Regions from separate parts of the Pseudobacter ginsenosidimutans genome, predicted to be linked through region 2. Evidence: riboswitches for the same ligand, from Rfam matches in the RefSeq annotation. Region 2 holds a riboswitch; the other holds the start of a gene.
What was found. Region 2 has a riboswitch for thiamine pyrophosphate ahead of FSB84_RS13470 (carboxypeptidase regulatory-like domain-containing protein). Riboswitches for the same ligand answer to the same signal wherever they lie in the genome.

Region 1 (7,703 bases), 1.6 Mb from region 2:
ATCTTTTTTATCGAAAGGACAACAGAGTTGATGTATGAAATCCGGGTGCATGTTAATGAGTTTTTTGTTGTTGAAGGATCTTGTTGAATGCAGTGGTTACAGCTGCGGGATCTTCCGCTTTCATGATGCTGTTGATCACAGCTACGCCATCGAGCCCTGTTGGCAATATTTCAGGGAGATTGCTGGCCGTAATGCCACCCGCTGCAAAAATGGGAATATTGGTCATTGCCCTGGCAGCCGCGATGGTTGCGGGTTTCACCCATTCGCAACTATTGGCGGAGCCGGAAGGGAATACAGAACAGAAAGAGATATAATCCATTTTCTGATCAATGGCATACTGAACTGTTTCCAGGTTATTTTCACAGGTGATACCGGTGATAATGTTTCGACCGATGGCTTTCCTGATCAGGGCCAGATTATCGGATGGCAGATCGAAGTGAATACCGTTGGCTTCAGTTTCCATGAGCAATTCCCAGTTCTCGTTGATCAGCACTGGCACACCGAATGGTTGCGCCAGATCCACGAGGGTTTGCACTATTTCTGCTTTAGCAGTGATGTGTTGCCAGTGGTTCCAGACCTGAATGGCTGACAGTCCGCTTTTCAATGCAAGCCGGATCTTTTGATATGATCCGTCTGTTAACGCAGAAGGGTCTACTACCAGGTAAACACCGCCGCGGATAGTGGTATTCGTTATCATTTCCATTCGTTTTTTAAAGCTTGAAAGAATGCATTCCAGTAGGGATCGGATCCCGGGCGTGAAAGCGTTTCGATGCCATCATCTTTTTGTAACCTGATGCCCTGTTCTTCTGCGGTGAATTCTCCTACCACCGATACTTTTATTTTCTCAAGTGCAAATTGATGCAGCACTGTGGCTTCATGCTCCGGATTCACGGCCATGATCATGGAGCCTGCGCCGATACAGCGCAATGGATCGATGGCAAACAGATCGCAAACAGCCTGCTGTGCAGTTCCAACAGGCAATTCTTCTGAATCGATAATAGCGCCACAGTCTGCAGCTATTGCCATTTCATATATGGCGCCGAGCAGTCCGCCTTCGGTAACATCGTGCATGGCTGTTACGGGCAGACTGGCAGCGCATAAGCCTGCCTGTAAGGAGCTTGTTTCCTGGAAAAGTCCTGCGGCTTTCTCCCATATCTCTTTTCCACAATTCTTCTTTACTGTTTCAGGAAAACTGAGCGCCAGTATGGAACTGGCTATCTGTGCGGCTTCTTTGGTGATCATGATGAGATCGCCAGGTCTTGCATATTTGCTGAGCAGCATTTTTCCTGCCGGCGCAATACTGATCATGGTGCCGCCGCCTGCAATGGTGGAATGCTGACCAGCGGCCTTACCGGTATGTCCGCCTGTAATTGCAACGCCAATGTCTTTGCAGTACTGGTGCACGAACATCCAGTACTCTTCAAACTCAGCACTTGAAGCCGATTCCGGCAGGTTCAATACCAGTTGTGCAAACTGCGGCGGCTGGGAAGTAGTGGCGATATCATTGGCCATAAGATGTACGGAAAGCCATGCCGATTCGCGGAGCCCCAGCGTTGGTATCCAGGATAACGGGTCACTGGTGAGCGCCATCGAATAGCCTCCCGGCAAATCGACGATAGATACATCCACTCCATACTCTGGTCCGGTGGACACCATCTTGTTTTCGGCTCCCCGTAAAGGATAGATAAGCCGATTGAACAGATCCATGTGCAGTTTTCCACTTTCAACAAATGCTGACATAGTTCATCATTTAAATTGAACGAAGAGTGCAAAGAAGTCTCCATATGGCATTCCCCATTGCTGCACAGGAAACCATTTCGGCAGGCCCGTGCAGGTCCATTCGATGGAATAGTTCTCGCCGTTCAAGGCTTCATTGATCTTGCTGATGAGCGAATCCGGTGTGTAGAAATGGGCAGTCACATAAAAGGGGTTCTTTCCGAAAGCCTGTTGCACGCGGCGTCTGATGAATTTGGGCGAGTTACGGTTCATCATTCCAAATACGATCCCATGCTTTGCCACTCTGCGTGCTTCGCGTATCACCTGGATGGGATCGCGGTAATATTCGAAGGTGGTGATGAAAGCAAGTGAATCGAAGGTTTTGTCTTTGAAAGGCATGTAATGCGCGTCGGCCAGTGCGAGGTTACCATCGAAAAGATGTCTTCCCTGTCCAAGCATGAATGGCGAAAGATCTGCTCCTGTTGCCTGGATTCCGATATTATGCCACCACCTGGTGAATCGTGTGGTGCCGCATCCGAATTCGAGAAGCGTTTTGATGCGTTCGTCTTTTTTGATAAGGCTGCCGATCGTTTTTTTCTGCCAGACTTCAGCGCGCTTGTAGCGGCCTTCGTACCATTGTTCGTAAGAATCTGTGTGTTCCCTGTTGAAGAACCATTCTGGCCTTTGCTGCCAGGTTCTGATCCCTTTGGTGAGTTGTTGAAGTTCCATTTTTACAGTTTTTACACTGCACGGGGGAACTAATGGGATCGAACAGGAATATGGTAAAAGAAAAAACCACATTTCCTGTTCGAAGAAAATGTGGTTTATGCTGAATACAATGAAGTACAATCAGTGTCACCTTGCATTCCCTCCGCTGGTATTAACCAGTTCAGGTTCCCGGGTATCATCTCAGCTACTGTGTAGCACCCCGATGCAATAATTAATGACCAAATTTATTACTGTTTCCTGAATTCTCAGCGTTTTCTTTTCATCTGTGCCAGCACCTTGTCCGCAGTGGCTTTGCGCTCTGCTTTTTTCTGTGTTTCGGTTTGATATGTTACAGCATGCCTTTGTGTTTGTTGCATCTGCACCATACGGGACCGAGACGAATTAGAGCTCCTGTTGACGTTGGCGATGCTCTCGATGGGCCTGGCTTTTGGATTCGACTTTCTTTCCAGCAACATGGCGAGCACACGTTCCCGGTCAGCGATAGAACCCCGTTGTTGTGTGTTCAGTTGCACCGGCCGCATGGCTGAATTGGCCATTACACGTGAACTGCGGGGATTCGCCTGCATTTTGACGATCGCCTTCTTAACGGATGCCGGCATATTTTTCTCGTGCTTACTGTAGGATGATGGCAGTTGCTGCGCCATCGCCATATTGGAGAAGGCCGTTACCAGAATCAGCAGTATTCCGAAAATGTATGAAGATCTCATTACTATCTTTTTAAATACTTACTTAACACTAACCAGTACGTTGATCTTTCCAACAGTGTTTGCGTTGTAATCCTGCAGGGCTTTACCGAGCACTTGTCCAACTCTTACTTTGTTGGGATCAGCTTTCATGGCAACGCCGGAGGTTGAAGAGGTCACCAGCAGGTCGCCACGTTTGATAGCGCCGCCTTCCAGGCACACTTTGGTAGGGATCACACCGATCACACCCATGGGCACCATTTTGTCGAGATGACTTTTGAGCGCATCTTTTTCTGTGAGCATCAGACCTGGCTTGGTGGCATAAACACCGGCTACCAGTGTAGAGTATGCGCCGGATGATTTGGTAACCATGCGGTCAGATGTTTCAGAGATCACGAGTACATCACCTGCTTCATAGCTGGAGCGGGTTCCTTCCACATCGAACATTTCGGCAACGTCTGCGCCGCCTGTCTGTGCGCCATTTGCAAAGTATCCTGTTCCATCAGCAGAGATTCTTGCAACATTGCTATTATTCACTTTGAATACAGCTACATCGCCTTCGGGATCTCCGAGAAGCTCAGCTACAAGAGCTGTGCCACCAGCACCGGTTGCACTGGTTGCCTGCGCCAGGATACCCATACCACCGGCAAAATCATTGTATCCTTTAATTGCCGAGGCTAAACCAGTATTGAGACCTGAAACGCCAGAGGATACATCACTGAATGTTATTCCCTGTACACCTTCTCCACCATTATAGTGATAGCCCATTACGGCAGCTCTCGACGCCTCGAGCGTTCCACCAAAAACACCATGACTTCCATTACTGATAGCCGTTATACCTATGCCATAGCCCTGGTGTACGATAGTAAGGGCATCTGAGCCTGCACCAGGATCAGAAACTTCAATGTATGCGGCAGTACTTCTGGCGCTCCTTGCATAGATACCAATACTTTCATCGGAGAAAGCTTCCACACCGGTTCCATTAACAGAATATCCTCTGACTCCGGAACCCAAACCATTGTGGATGCCTAATACACCAGTACCATTATTGGTGTAAGTAGCATTATTAATACCTTTTACACCTGCTACATCCATTCCGGCATTATCGTTCAAAATGATACCAGTCAAACCGGCAACATTATCTGAGGTAGAATTATTGACACCTTCAACTGCGGGGGCATCGCCATCGTTGGTTATAGAGAGCGCCTTTGTTGCTTCGTTCACCGTTTTTACATAAGGCAGCGTGAGGCCGGGAACTGCTGCAGGAGCCCATGCTGTACCGTCGAATGTGAGCACTTCACCTGATGCAGGAGCCGTAGCGCTGAGATTAACACCCTTGAGTTTTGCAACTGAAGGGGCAGGGTAGTTACCATCGAGGTCTCCGGTAGCTGTTCCACCTGGAGGAAGGCTGAGCCCTGAAGCCAGTTTATCGGCAGTGATGGCGCCATCAGCAATTTTTGCTGTAGTTACATTGGCGTCCAGGATCTTGGCAGTAGTAACAGCATCGGCAGCAAGTTTCAATGCAGTAACAGCTGCATCATCCAGTTTGGTAGTAGTGATGGCGCCGTTAAGCACTTTAATGGTAGTAACAGCGTCATTAGCGAGTTTTCCTGAAGTGATTGCATTTGCAGCAATAGTTGGACCGGGAAAGGTTCCGGTCAGATCACCGCTGGCGGCTCCGCCGGGAGGAATGGAGAGACCGGCAGCGAGTTTATCGGAAGTGATGGCACCGTCAGCAATTTTTGCTGTGGTGACTGCTTCGTCTATGATATTGGTTGTACCAACTGCTGTGTTGGCGAGCTTGGCATTGGTTACAGATGCATCGGCAAGTTTAGCTGTGGTTACAGCAACGTCTGCGATTTTGTTAGTGACTACTGCATTGTTAGCAAGCTTGGTATCAGTTACTGAAGCATCAGTGATCTTTGCTGTGGTTACAGCGTTAGCATCCAGCTTTGCAGTAGTGATTGCATTTGCAGCAACTGTAGGACTGGGGTAGGTTCCAGTCAGATCACCGCTGGCTGCACCACCAGGAGGAATGGTAAGTCCTGCAGCGAGTTTATCAGCAGTGATGGCGCCATCAGCGATTTTTGCGGTGGTCACTGCAACGTCTGCGATTTTATTAGTAACAACTGCATTGTTGGCAAGTTTTGTGTCAGTCACTGAAGCATCAGTGATCTTCGCTGTGGTTACAGCGTTAGCATCCAGCTTTGCAGTAGTGATAGCATTTGCAGCAACTGTAGGACTGGGGTAGGTTCCAGTCAGATCACCGCTGGCTGCACCACCAGGAGGAATGGTAAGTCCTGCAGCGAGTTTATCAGCAGTGATGGCGCCATCAGCGATTTTTGCGGTGGTCACTGCAACGTCTGCGATTTTATTAGTAACAACTGCATTGTTGGCAAGTTTTGTGTCAGTCACTGAAGCATCAGTGATCTTCGCTGTGGTTACAGCGTTAGCATCCAGCTTTGCAGTAGTGATAGCACCGTCAACTACTTTGGCAGTAGTTACGGCATCATTTGCGAGCTTGGCTGAAGTAATAGCATTTGCAGCAACAGTTGGACCGGGGAATGTGCCAGTCAGGTCACCACTGGCTGCACCACCAGGAGGAATGGTAAGACCAGCAGCGAGTTTATCAGCAGTGATGGCGCCATCAGCGATTTTTGCTGTGGTTACAGCGTTAGCATCCAGCTTTGCAGTAGTGATTGCACCGTCAACTACTTTAATGGTAGTTACAGCGTCATTAGCGAGTTTTCCTGAAGTGATTGCATTTGCAGCAACAGTTGGACCGGGAAAGGTTCCGGTCAGATCACCACTGGCGGCTCCGCCGGGAGGAATGGTAAGTCCAGCAGCAAGTTTATTGGAAGTAATGGCACCATCAGCAATTTTTGCTGTGGTGACTGCTTCGTCAATGATATTGGTTGTACCAACTGCTGTGTTGGCGAGCTTGGCATTGGTTACAGATGCATCGGCAAGTTTAGCTGTTGTTACAGCAACGTCTGCGATTTTATTAGTAACTACTGCATTGTTGGCAAGTTTTGTGTCAATCACTGAAGCATCAGTGATCTTCGCTGTGGTTACAGCGTTAGCATCCAGCTTTGCAGTAGTGATAGCACCGTCAACTACTTTGGCAGTAGTTACGGCATCATTTGCGAGTTTTCCTGAAGTGATTGCATTTGCTGCAACAGCTGGACTGGGGTAGGTTCCAGTCAGGTCACCACTGGCTGCACCACCGGGAGGAATGGTAAGTCCAGCAGCAAGTTTATTGGAAGTAATGGCACCATCAGCAATTTTTGCTGTGGTGACTGCTTCGTCAATGATCTTGGTTGTACCAACTGATGTATTGGCGAGCTTGGCATTGGTTACAGATGCATCGGCAAGTTTAGCTGTTGTTACAGCAACGTCAGCTATTTTGCCGGTGACAACCGCATTGTTCGCCAGCTTCGTATCAGACACGGAAGCATCGGCCAGCTTCGCTGTGGTTACAGCGTTAGCATCCAGCTTTGCAGTAGTGATGGCACCGTCAACTACTTTAATGGTAGTAACAGCGTCATTAGCGAGCTTGGCTGAAGTGATAGCATTTGAAGCAACTGCAGGACTGGGGAAGGTTCCGGTCAGATCGCCACCGGCAGCTCCGCCAGGAGGAATGGTAAGACCTGCAGCAAGTTTATTGGAAGTGATTGCGCCATCAGCAATTTTTGCTGTGGTCACTGCTTCGTCTATGATTTTTGTTGTGCCAACAGAGGTATTGGCAAGTTTTGTATTTGTTACAGCGCCATCTTTCAATTTATCAACATCTACGGCAGCATCACCCAGCTTGGCTGTTGTCACTGCTTCGTCTGCAATCTTAATGGTACTAACAACTGAATTTACAAGCTTGGCATTGGTTACAGAACCATCAGCCAGTTTAGAAGTATTGATTGCATTGGCAGCAACAGTTGGATTGGGATAGCTACCTGTCAGATCGCCGCTGGCAGCGCCACCGGGAGTAACCGTGATACCCGAAGCCAGCTTGGCGGCTGTGATAGAGCCATCGATAACCTTTGAAGTTCCTACAGCATTATCAGCAAGCTTACCATTTGTTACCGATAGATCAGCCAGCTTTCCTGTGGTAACAGCAACGTTGGCAATTTTGGAAGAACCTACTGCATTATCTGCAATCTTTCCGTTGGTGATGGCATTGTTAGCCACAGACGGATTGGGGTAATTTCCTGTCAGATCGCCGCTGGCTGCACCATTGGGAGGAAGTGAAATTCCGGAAGCCAGCTTTGCAGAAGTAATGGAGCCATCAGCAATTTTAGTTGTGGTCACTGCATTGGCAGCCAGCTTTCCGTTTGTAACTGCTGCATCATCTATCTTAATAGTAGTAATAGAACCATCGGCAATTTTTGAAGTGTTTACGGCATTGTTTGCAATCTTGGCATTTCCAACTGAAGCATCAACCAGTTTGGAAGAGGTCACTGCATTATCGGCCAGCTTGGCTGAAGTAACTGCATTGTTCTCGAGTTTGGTAGTACCAACAGCACCGTCTGCGATCTTGGCGGCAGTAATGGCATTCACTGCAACGATCGGATTCGGATA
Region 2 (7,703 bases):
TTAGATCTGTTGAATATTCCTTACAATACCTGTGATACAGCCAGTTCTGCTATCACTTTCAATAAGCGTTACAGCGTGGCCGTAGCCGGATTTGCCGGAGTGAATGTGGCCCGTTCGGTACATATTTTCAAATCACATCCGCTCAGTGCTGAAGAGGTGCTGCAGCAATTGTCGCTTCCCGTGTTTGTAAAGCCCAATAATGGCGGATCCAGCATCGGAATGAGTAAAGTGAACAAAGCTGAAGAACTGGCAGGGGCTTTGCTTAAAGCATTCGCGGAAGACGACCAGGTGCTGGTGGAAGAGTTCATCCAGGGCCGTGAATTCACAGTAGGTGTGATCAGGACCACCAAAGAGCTGCTGGTTTTGCCGATTACTGAAGTTCGGAGCAAGAACGAATTCTTCGATTTTGAAGCCAAATACCAGGGCCTCAATGAAGAAACAACACCGGCGCAGATCAGCGATGTCATGGCCGATAAAGTACGTTCCACTGCCCGTAAGATCTATGACGCGCTGAATTGCCGCGGTGTGGTGAGAATGGATTTCATTTACAACGAAGCAAAGGATGCTCCTTTCTTCCTGGAAGTGAATACCATTCCCGGTCAAAGCGAAGCCAGCATTGTACCACAGCAGGTGCGCGCCATGGGATGGACTTTGAAAGGATTGTATACAGAAATGATCGAAGACGCATTGAGCCGTAAAAAAAGCTCATAATTTATATCATCTAAAATCAATATCGATTGTTCAAATTCATAACCAGCAAACCCCTCTGGGCAAATATCCTGTTTGCGATCGGACTGATAGTGGTGGCTTTGTTCATCTTCCTAGTGTCCCTCAACTGGATAACAAAGCACGGCGATACGCTGGTGATCCCCGCGGTTACCGGAAAAACCTATGATGAAGCGAAGAAGATCCTTGAAGACAAAGGCTTTGATGTAGCAATACAGGACTCTGTATACAACGATACTGCCGCTGCACTCTCCGTGCTTCGCCAGTTTCCCGATGCCGATGAGTTTGTGAAGGAGAACCGGACCGTATACCTTACCATCAACAGGGCCGTGCCTCCCAATATCGAAATGCCGAACCTGGAAGGGCTCAGTCTTCGCAGCGCGGAAATTGCGCTGAAGCAATACCATCTTAAACTGGGCGATACCACCTTCAAACCTGATTTTGCCAAGAACTCCGTTCTGGAGCAACATTATAACGGACAACGGATCAAAGCCGGCACCAAACTGCCACAGGGCAGCAGCATCTCACTGGTGCTGGGAAGCGGACTGGGTACGGATGAATTTGCAGTGCCTGATCTCTTCGGCATGACTTACTCCGAAGCCAGGGTATTGCTGGAATCCATTGGCCTCACGCCCGGAATGCCAGTGCTGGACCCCGCAGTACGGGATACAGGGAATGCGTATATTTACCGCCAGATCCCCGAACGCATCGGGCCAGACAGACAGATCAACCGGATACGCCAGGGCCAGGTAATTGACCTCTGGCTCGGTACTACCAAACCTGAACGACCTGCAGCAGATTCCAGCGCAACGCAGGGAGGTCCTACAGAGGAGCGCAATTACTAACAAACAGATAAAAACTGAAATAATGCAAATCATCACTGCAGAAGAATTAAAGGCACGTCTCGATGCTGGTGAAAAAGTGAATCTCGTTGACGTACGCGAACCCAATGAGCATGCTGAATTCAATATCGGCGGTCAGCTGTTGCCGTTAGGACAGATCAGGAATTTTGAAACCGATGCCATCGACAACCTGAAAGATGCCGAAGTGATCGTGTATTGCCGCAGTGGCAACAGGAGCGGACAAGCCGCAATGCTGCTGGAAACACTGGGCTTTACCAATGTGAACAATCTCGCCGGAGGCATGATGCGCTGGCAGGAACTGTACAGCTAAGAAGCTTCTTATCGATATCGAAATGGCCAGCCTGATACAGGTTGGCCATTTTGTTTTGGTCAGGTCTGTTCCAAAAAAAAATGAGGCCGTCAGGGTGTTGCGGCCTCATTCATTGATCTATGGTTCTTCCGGATGTTTCTACAATTTGATCTGCAGTGCTACCAGGAAATTGGTTCCTGCCATAGGGAAGTAGTTATTCACTACTGCTAATCCTCCTGCTCCATCATCCATACTGTACGTATAACCATTGGGGGTATACATCCTGTCAAACACGTTGTTCACCTGGAATGCTATCGTTGTTTCTTTGAACAACAGCTTTCGCAGGGTGTAAGCCACTTTCGCATCCTGCACATAGAATTCTTCCAGGCTGTTTTCCTTGCGGGAGTTGTTGGTGAGATACTGACGGCCTACATATTTGGCGGGCAGACTGATCTCCAGGTCTTTCAACGGAAGGAAGGTGATCACGGCTCCACCAACTACATTCGGAGAGAAGGCGATATCTGTGGTCTTCTTCTCATCGCCATAATTCCTGATCTTATTATTGCTAAGCGTAAGATTGGCGCTGGCCTGTAACCATTGGGTGAAGCGGTTCCTTGCCTGCAGCTCGATGCCCATGCGATAGCTGTCCGGCACATTGGCGCGAAGGTACTCGCCTACATCATTGATATTGCCGGTGAGCACCAGCTGGTCCTTGTACAGCATATAATACAAAGTAGCGCCGTAGGAGAGTTTATTGTTCCTCTTTTCAAATCCCAGTTCGAGATCATGGAGCTTTTCAGGTTTGAGGTCCTGTCCCAGGTTCGCTTCAAAATCATTGCGATTGGGTTCTTTGCTGCCCATGGAGTAGCTGAGGTAAGAGAAGTAATCATCTTTTGTATAGGTGATGCCTGCCTTGGGATTAACGAAATTGTAAGTCTCACGCACAACGGCATCAGGAGTTTTGCGATAACCGTTCATCTGGTACAATACGCGGCGGTACTGGATATCGGCGAAGGCTTCGAAAGCTGTGCTGAGTTTGCGTGAATATTTCGCATAACCATTCACGTCAGTTTTGTATGCAGTGAGATCATACCAGCGGTGTTTGTAGGGAATGCCCATTCCGGCCCACATCACTTGTCCGAAATGATGGTTGTCGAAGCGGTTCCAGCCGCCGCCAACAGTGAGCTGGTCTTTTTCGGTTTTGTATTGAACGGAGAAGATCTGGCCGTAGAAATCATTCTTCAGGTGCAGCTGGCGGATGAGATCGGTGGTTTCGAAGGTTTCGCCTCCCGAAACAAAGTCCGGCATTTTGTATTCCTTGAATGCTTGTTCTGCTTTGTATTCTTCATAATAACCGGCGCCTTTTGTGAGGAACACAGCGGTATTAACGGTGAGCCTGGGATTGAACTGGTGATTGATGAAGAGCTGATAATGGTCCTGCTGGAAATTGTCGGTCTGGTTATCATAAGGTGCTCCGGGTTTTTCCATGCCTGCATAATTGATGCGGCGGTTCGTTTTCAGGTCTTCATCTGAAACACCGTACCAGCTCTGGTAGGTTTTTTCTTTTCCTGAAAATACATTGAGCCTTACGGATGTTTTCTCTGCGATATAGGCGCCGGAAATATAGAATGCACGCAAATCGCTGCTGGCGCGTTCTACGTAACCATCACTGCTTACTTTGGAGAGACGCGCATCTACAGTCCAGTGATTGTTGATCAGTCCGGTTCCGGCTTTTACCGTATGCTTCCAGGTATTGAAAGAGCCGGCGCTGTTGTTCAGTTCTCCGTAAGCCTGCGTATTCACTTCATTGGTGCTGAGGTTGATGGTGGCGCCGAATGCGGTGCCTCCATTGCTGGACGTTCCCACGCCTCGCTGTACCTGGATATTGTTCACGGACGAAGTGAAGTCCGGGAGGTTCACAAAAATGTTCCCTGTGATTCGGCATCGTTGTAGGGGATACCATTGAGGGTAACATTGATACGCGTGGCGTCTGTACCCCGGATGCGGATACCTGTATAACCGATGCCAGTGCCTGCATCGGAGCTCACCACTGCTGAAGGTGTTTGGTTCAGCACGAAGGGGATATCCTGTCCGAGATTCAGTTTTTCGATCTCTTTTTTACTAAGATTGGTTTTGGTGAAAGGCGATTTGTCGCCGGCCTGAATGGCTCTCACTTCCACGGGCTGCATGAAAAGATTGAGTCTTTGCAGTTTGAATTCCAGGTTGGAACCGGCTGCAACAGTGGTATCTACTGCTTTGTAACCGATACTGGAAATGCGGATGCGATAATCTCCTGATCTGATCTTCCTGAAAATGAAATCGCCGGATGCGTTGGTGGTGGTAGTGGCGATATTGCTTAATTCAACAGTAGCCGATGCTACGGCGGCTCCTGAGTTGAGGTCGGTGACCTTACCCGAAATTTGCTGGGCGGTCAACCATTGGGAACATAATAAATAGCATATCCCCAAAAACAATTTTTGCATGTCCATTACATTTTAATGGTGGGAACTGGTTTCCCGTGATAAAATTGATTTGAGAGAAAATGCTGCGGGAGCGAAAAGTAGAAGTTAAATAGACTCGAGCTACCTTCCCTGCGCAGGCATTACCCTGACCAGGTTCAACGGGTATTATCTCAGCCGCCAGTTGTTATACAGGCAGCACCCCGGGGAATCTGAAATGTCTCTTTGGCCAAAGAGGGCGTAAAGATACATGCAAAAGATCAGTTTCATAGCCCATTTTTCATTTTCCCTTCATCTTGCCGGAATAGGTTTGTATGGTAAACAATCTGCTACACTAAAAACAAATTGTATGAAAACAGGATTGATTATTATTGCAATGGCGCTGGTTTCCGGCACAGCAATGGCACAGGAAGCAAAAGTGAAATCAGATGGTTCCGTGAAAGTGAACAACTCCGTGCAGGATGGCCACCAGAAAACAGCGGCGAAAATGGAAACGAAAGCGGTTGTAAAAACAGAAGCAAGCGCAGAAAGAACAGCTGCAAAAGTGGAAAAATCAGCGACCAAAGCGGAAAAGCAAGCCAATAAAGAAGTGAAAGCTACCGTTAAAGAAACAAAGGAAGTTGTGAAAGAAGGCGCTGAAAAAGGTAATGAAGTTTCTGCAGCAGCTACGAGTGTTACAACCGCAGAAGTAAAAGCCATCGAAAAAACTGCTGAAGCCAATAAAGGACAACAGGTGAAACTGGTGTCCGGATCAGGCGCAGATGTGAAAGCTGCGGTACACGCCGCTCAGGACAAAACAGTAAAAGTGAACACAGGCGCCACTACTTCTGCTGCTGCGAAGGTGAAAGTGAAACCGGTGAAAACCAAATCCGCAAAGGCAGCCGTAAAAGTAAATGGCAGCACACGTGTTGGTCTCCATTAAAAGTAAGTGACCCCTCAACATTGAAATGAAACAGTTCTGTTATACAGGAGTTTTGATGATACTCATGATCTGTACCCATGAGAGCCGGGGCAGTGTGGTTAAACCACTGCCTCACTTTTTGACCCGGCCACAATTCAACTGGCATGTTCTTTACTCTGACACCATCCCGGCCAAAAAGCCGGCCGATCCGCAAAAGAAAGAAGAACCTGCAAAGCAGGAAGGGGAACCTGTAATGCCTGTGCAACCGGCTAAGGAATTGCCCAAATCATCATCGAAGGCAGGAGAAGTAGTCAAGACGATCAAAGAAGTTCCGAAATCGAAAAAGCAACCCAGGCCGGTTGCCGTGCAGGCTCCCAAATTACCGGTGAAAGTGCCTGTGATAAAAACACCGAAAGTTATTCGTAAAATAAAGCTTTGACCTTACCATCTGCATCAACCATGAAACACTTAATGATCATTACGATACTGGTGCTGTCTGGCATTGCAGGGCTTGCACAAACGGAGCAGGAAGCGGCCGCCACAGACAGTACCCCGCCGGAAAAATCTACGTTCACGATCGGTGCGCAGTATGCCACCAACGCCAGCTATTACGGGCAGAAGGCCATTGAAAAAACGCCTTATGTTGCCCTGGTGGCATCTTATAATCATCGCTCGGGTTTTATGTGAACAGTATGGCCTACCGGTTGCTGAAAGATTCTTCAAGACTGGCTTCTGCTTATGCAGCAGGGGCTGGTTTTACTTTCAATATATCTAAAAGTCTCGAAGCCGATATCGGTTATACTTATACGTTCTTTCCGAAACTATCGCCCTTTCTTCAGGCAGCCAATCCACATAACGCCAGCGCCACCCTCACTCTGGAAAAATGGATCACTGCCGCCGCTGCTTTCGATTTTACTTTCGGGAAAACAAACGACATATTTGTTACACCTGCCATCAGCAAACAGATCAGGCTCATCGATATCGATTCAAATTCCATGATCCTGTTCACGCCGGAGATCAATGTGACTGCGGGCACTCAAAGATTCTATGAGTATTACCAGGAAGACAAAAAAACGCGCGACAGTATCCTTGGTAAAGTTTTCGAAAGATTGCCCGTTGATCTGCCGATTCCCGGCAATCCCAACAGGCCGGACAATCCTCCAACAACCATTATGAAATCTTCTTCCAGTTTTGATCTTCTCTCCTATAATCTTAAATTACCTGTAGCATATTACCGGCCGCATTGCCTGTTTGAACTGAGCTGCCTGTTCTCTTTGCTCGGGCAAAAAGTGGAAACGGATCCGGGAAAACTGAATACATTTTTCACCGCCAGTTTTTATTACCAGTTCTAAGCTTATGAAAGTACTGATAGTTGAAGACGAAAGATCCATGGCCCTGGAAATGGAGGATTTCCTGAAGCGGTCATCCTATATCTGCGATCTTGCTTTCAATGCAAGGCAGGCAAGGGAACAAATGGAACAAAACGGATATGATTTCATTCTGCTGGATCTCGGACTGCCTGATAAAGATGGACTACTGGTGCTGGAAGAAGCAAAAAGAGTTTGTCCGGATGCTTCGTATATCATTCTCACTGCCAGGGGACAATTGGAAGATCGCATTAAAGGTCTCGATCTCGGTGCAGACGATTATCTTCCCAAACCTTTTTCATTATTGGAGCTGCAATCGCGCATGCAGGCTATTTCCAGGCGTAAGTCCGGATTAAAGGATACCACTGTTGAACTGGGCGATTTCAACATCAACCTGGTTACGCGTATGGCCAGTTTTGATGGCCAGGATGTGGGGTTGTCCAAAAAAGAATTCGATCTGCTCAGTTATCTTGTATTGCATAAGAACCGTCCCCTTACCCGTCTTCAATTGGGGGAACATATCTGGGGAAGTTTTACAGATGATGATTACGATAGCAATTATATCGATGTTCATATAAAGAATATCCGCAAGAAAATGACTGCCTTTGCTCCTGTGGAATGGTTGCAGACAATTCGTGGAGTAGGCTATAAGATCAAACTCTGATCCATACATGAAGCTGCTTACCAAACTCACGTTGTTCACCACCATCTCCAAACTGGCCATTGTGCTGCTGTTTGTGTGGTTATTGCCAGTGCTGGCAGATAAGGTAGCCTTTGAATATGCCAATAACCGGTTGAAGCAACAGGAGCGGAAAGTGTTTGCAGTGATCGAAAAGAATGGGATCGATTACTATCTCGAAGGTGACTCCACTTATGGCAGCTATACCATGCTTAAGGAAGAGTATATTTCTTTGGAACGAAATCAACAGCCGCAGCTGCCTGATACTATCCTCACTTCACAACGGATCGTGGAAGGCGATACGCTCACGTACCGCACGCTCATTGCCAATTTCGAATACGATCAACACAACTATACACTCGAGATCGGTAAAACCATTGCCAGTATACGGCAATACAATACGCCTTTACAACGGGTGG

Region 1: linked by a shared signal. The riboswitch ahead of FSB84_RS07060 (class I SAM-dependent methyltransferase) and the one ahead of FSB84_RS13470 (carboxypeptidase regulatory-like domain-containing protein) in region 2 are both predicted to bind thiamine pyrophosphate.

What each region holds. Positions count from the first base shown of each region.
Region 1 covers NZ_CP042431.1:1,708,444-1,716,146, reverse strand. The annotation lists gene FSB84_RS07075 (Trm112 family protein) at 1-51, opposite strand, end outside; gene FSB84_RS07070 (thiamine phosphate synthase) at 53-697, opposite strand; gene FSB84_RS07065 (AIR synthase-related protein) at 694-1,740, opposite strand; gene FSB84_RS07060 (class I SAM-dependent methyltransferase) at 1,747-2,445, opposite strand; TPP riboswitch at 2,566-2,657, opposite strand; gene FSB84_RS07055 (hypothetical protein) at 2,691-3,152, opposite strand; gene FSB84_RS07050 (beta strand repeat-containing protein) at 3,171-7,703, opposite strand, start outside.
Region 2 covers NZ_CP042431.1:3,319,234-3,326,936, forward strand. The annotation lists gene FSB84_RS13450 (D-alanine--D-alanine ligase) at 1-711, shown strand, start outside; gene FSB84_RS13455 (PASTA domain-containing protein) at 738-1,571, shown strand; gene FSB84_RS13460 (rhodanese-like domain-containing protein) at 1,594-1,899, shown strand; gene FSB84_RS13465 (TonB-dependent receptor) at 2,038-3,798, opposite strand; gene FSB84_RS13470 (carboxypeptidase regulatory-like domain-containing protein) at 3,795-4,361, opposite strand; TPP riboswitch at 4,450-4,553, opposite strand; gene FSB84_RS13475 (hypothetical protein) at 4,687-5,259, shown strand; gene FSB84_RS13480 (hypothetical protein) at 5,285-5,677, shown strand; gene FSB84_RS13485 (hypothetical protein) at 5,698-5,925, shown strand; gene FSB84_RS13490 (hypothetical protein) at 5,931-6,590, shown strand; gene FSB84_RS13495 (response regulator transcription factor) at 6,595-7,269, shown strand; gene FSB84_RS13500 (sensor histidine kinase) at 7,277-7,703, shown strand, end outside.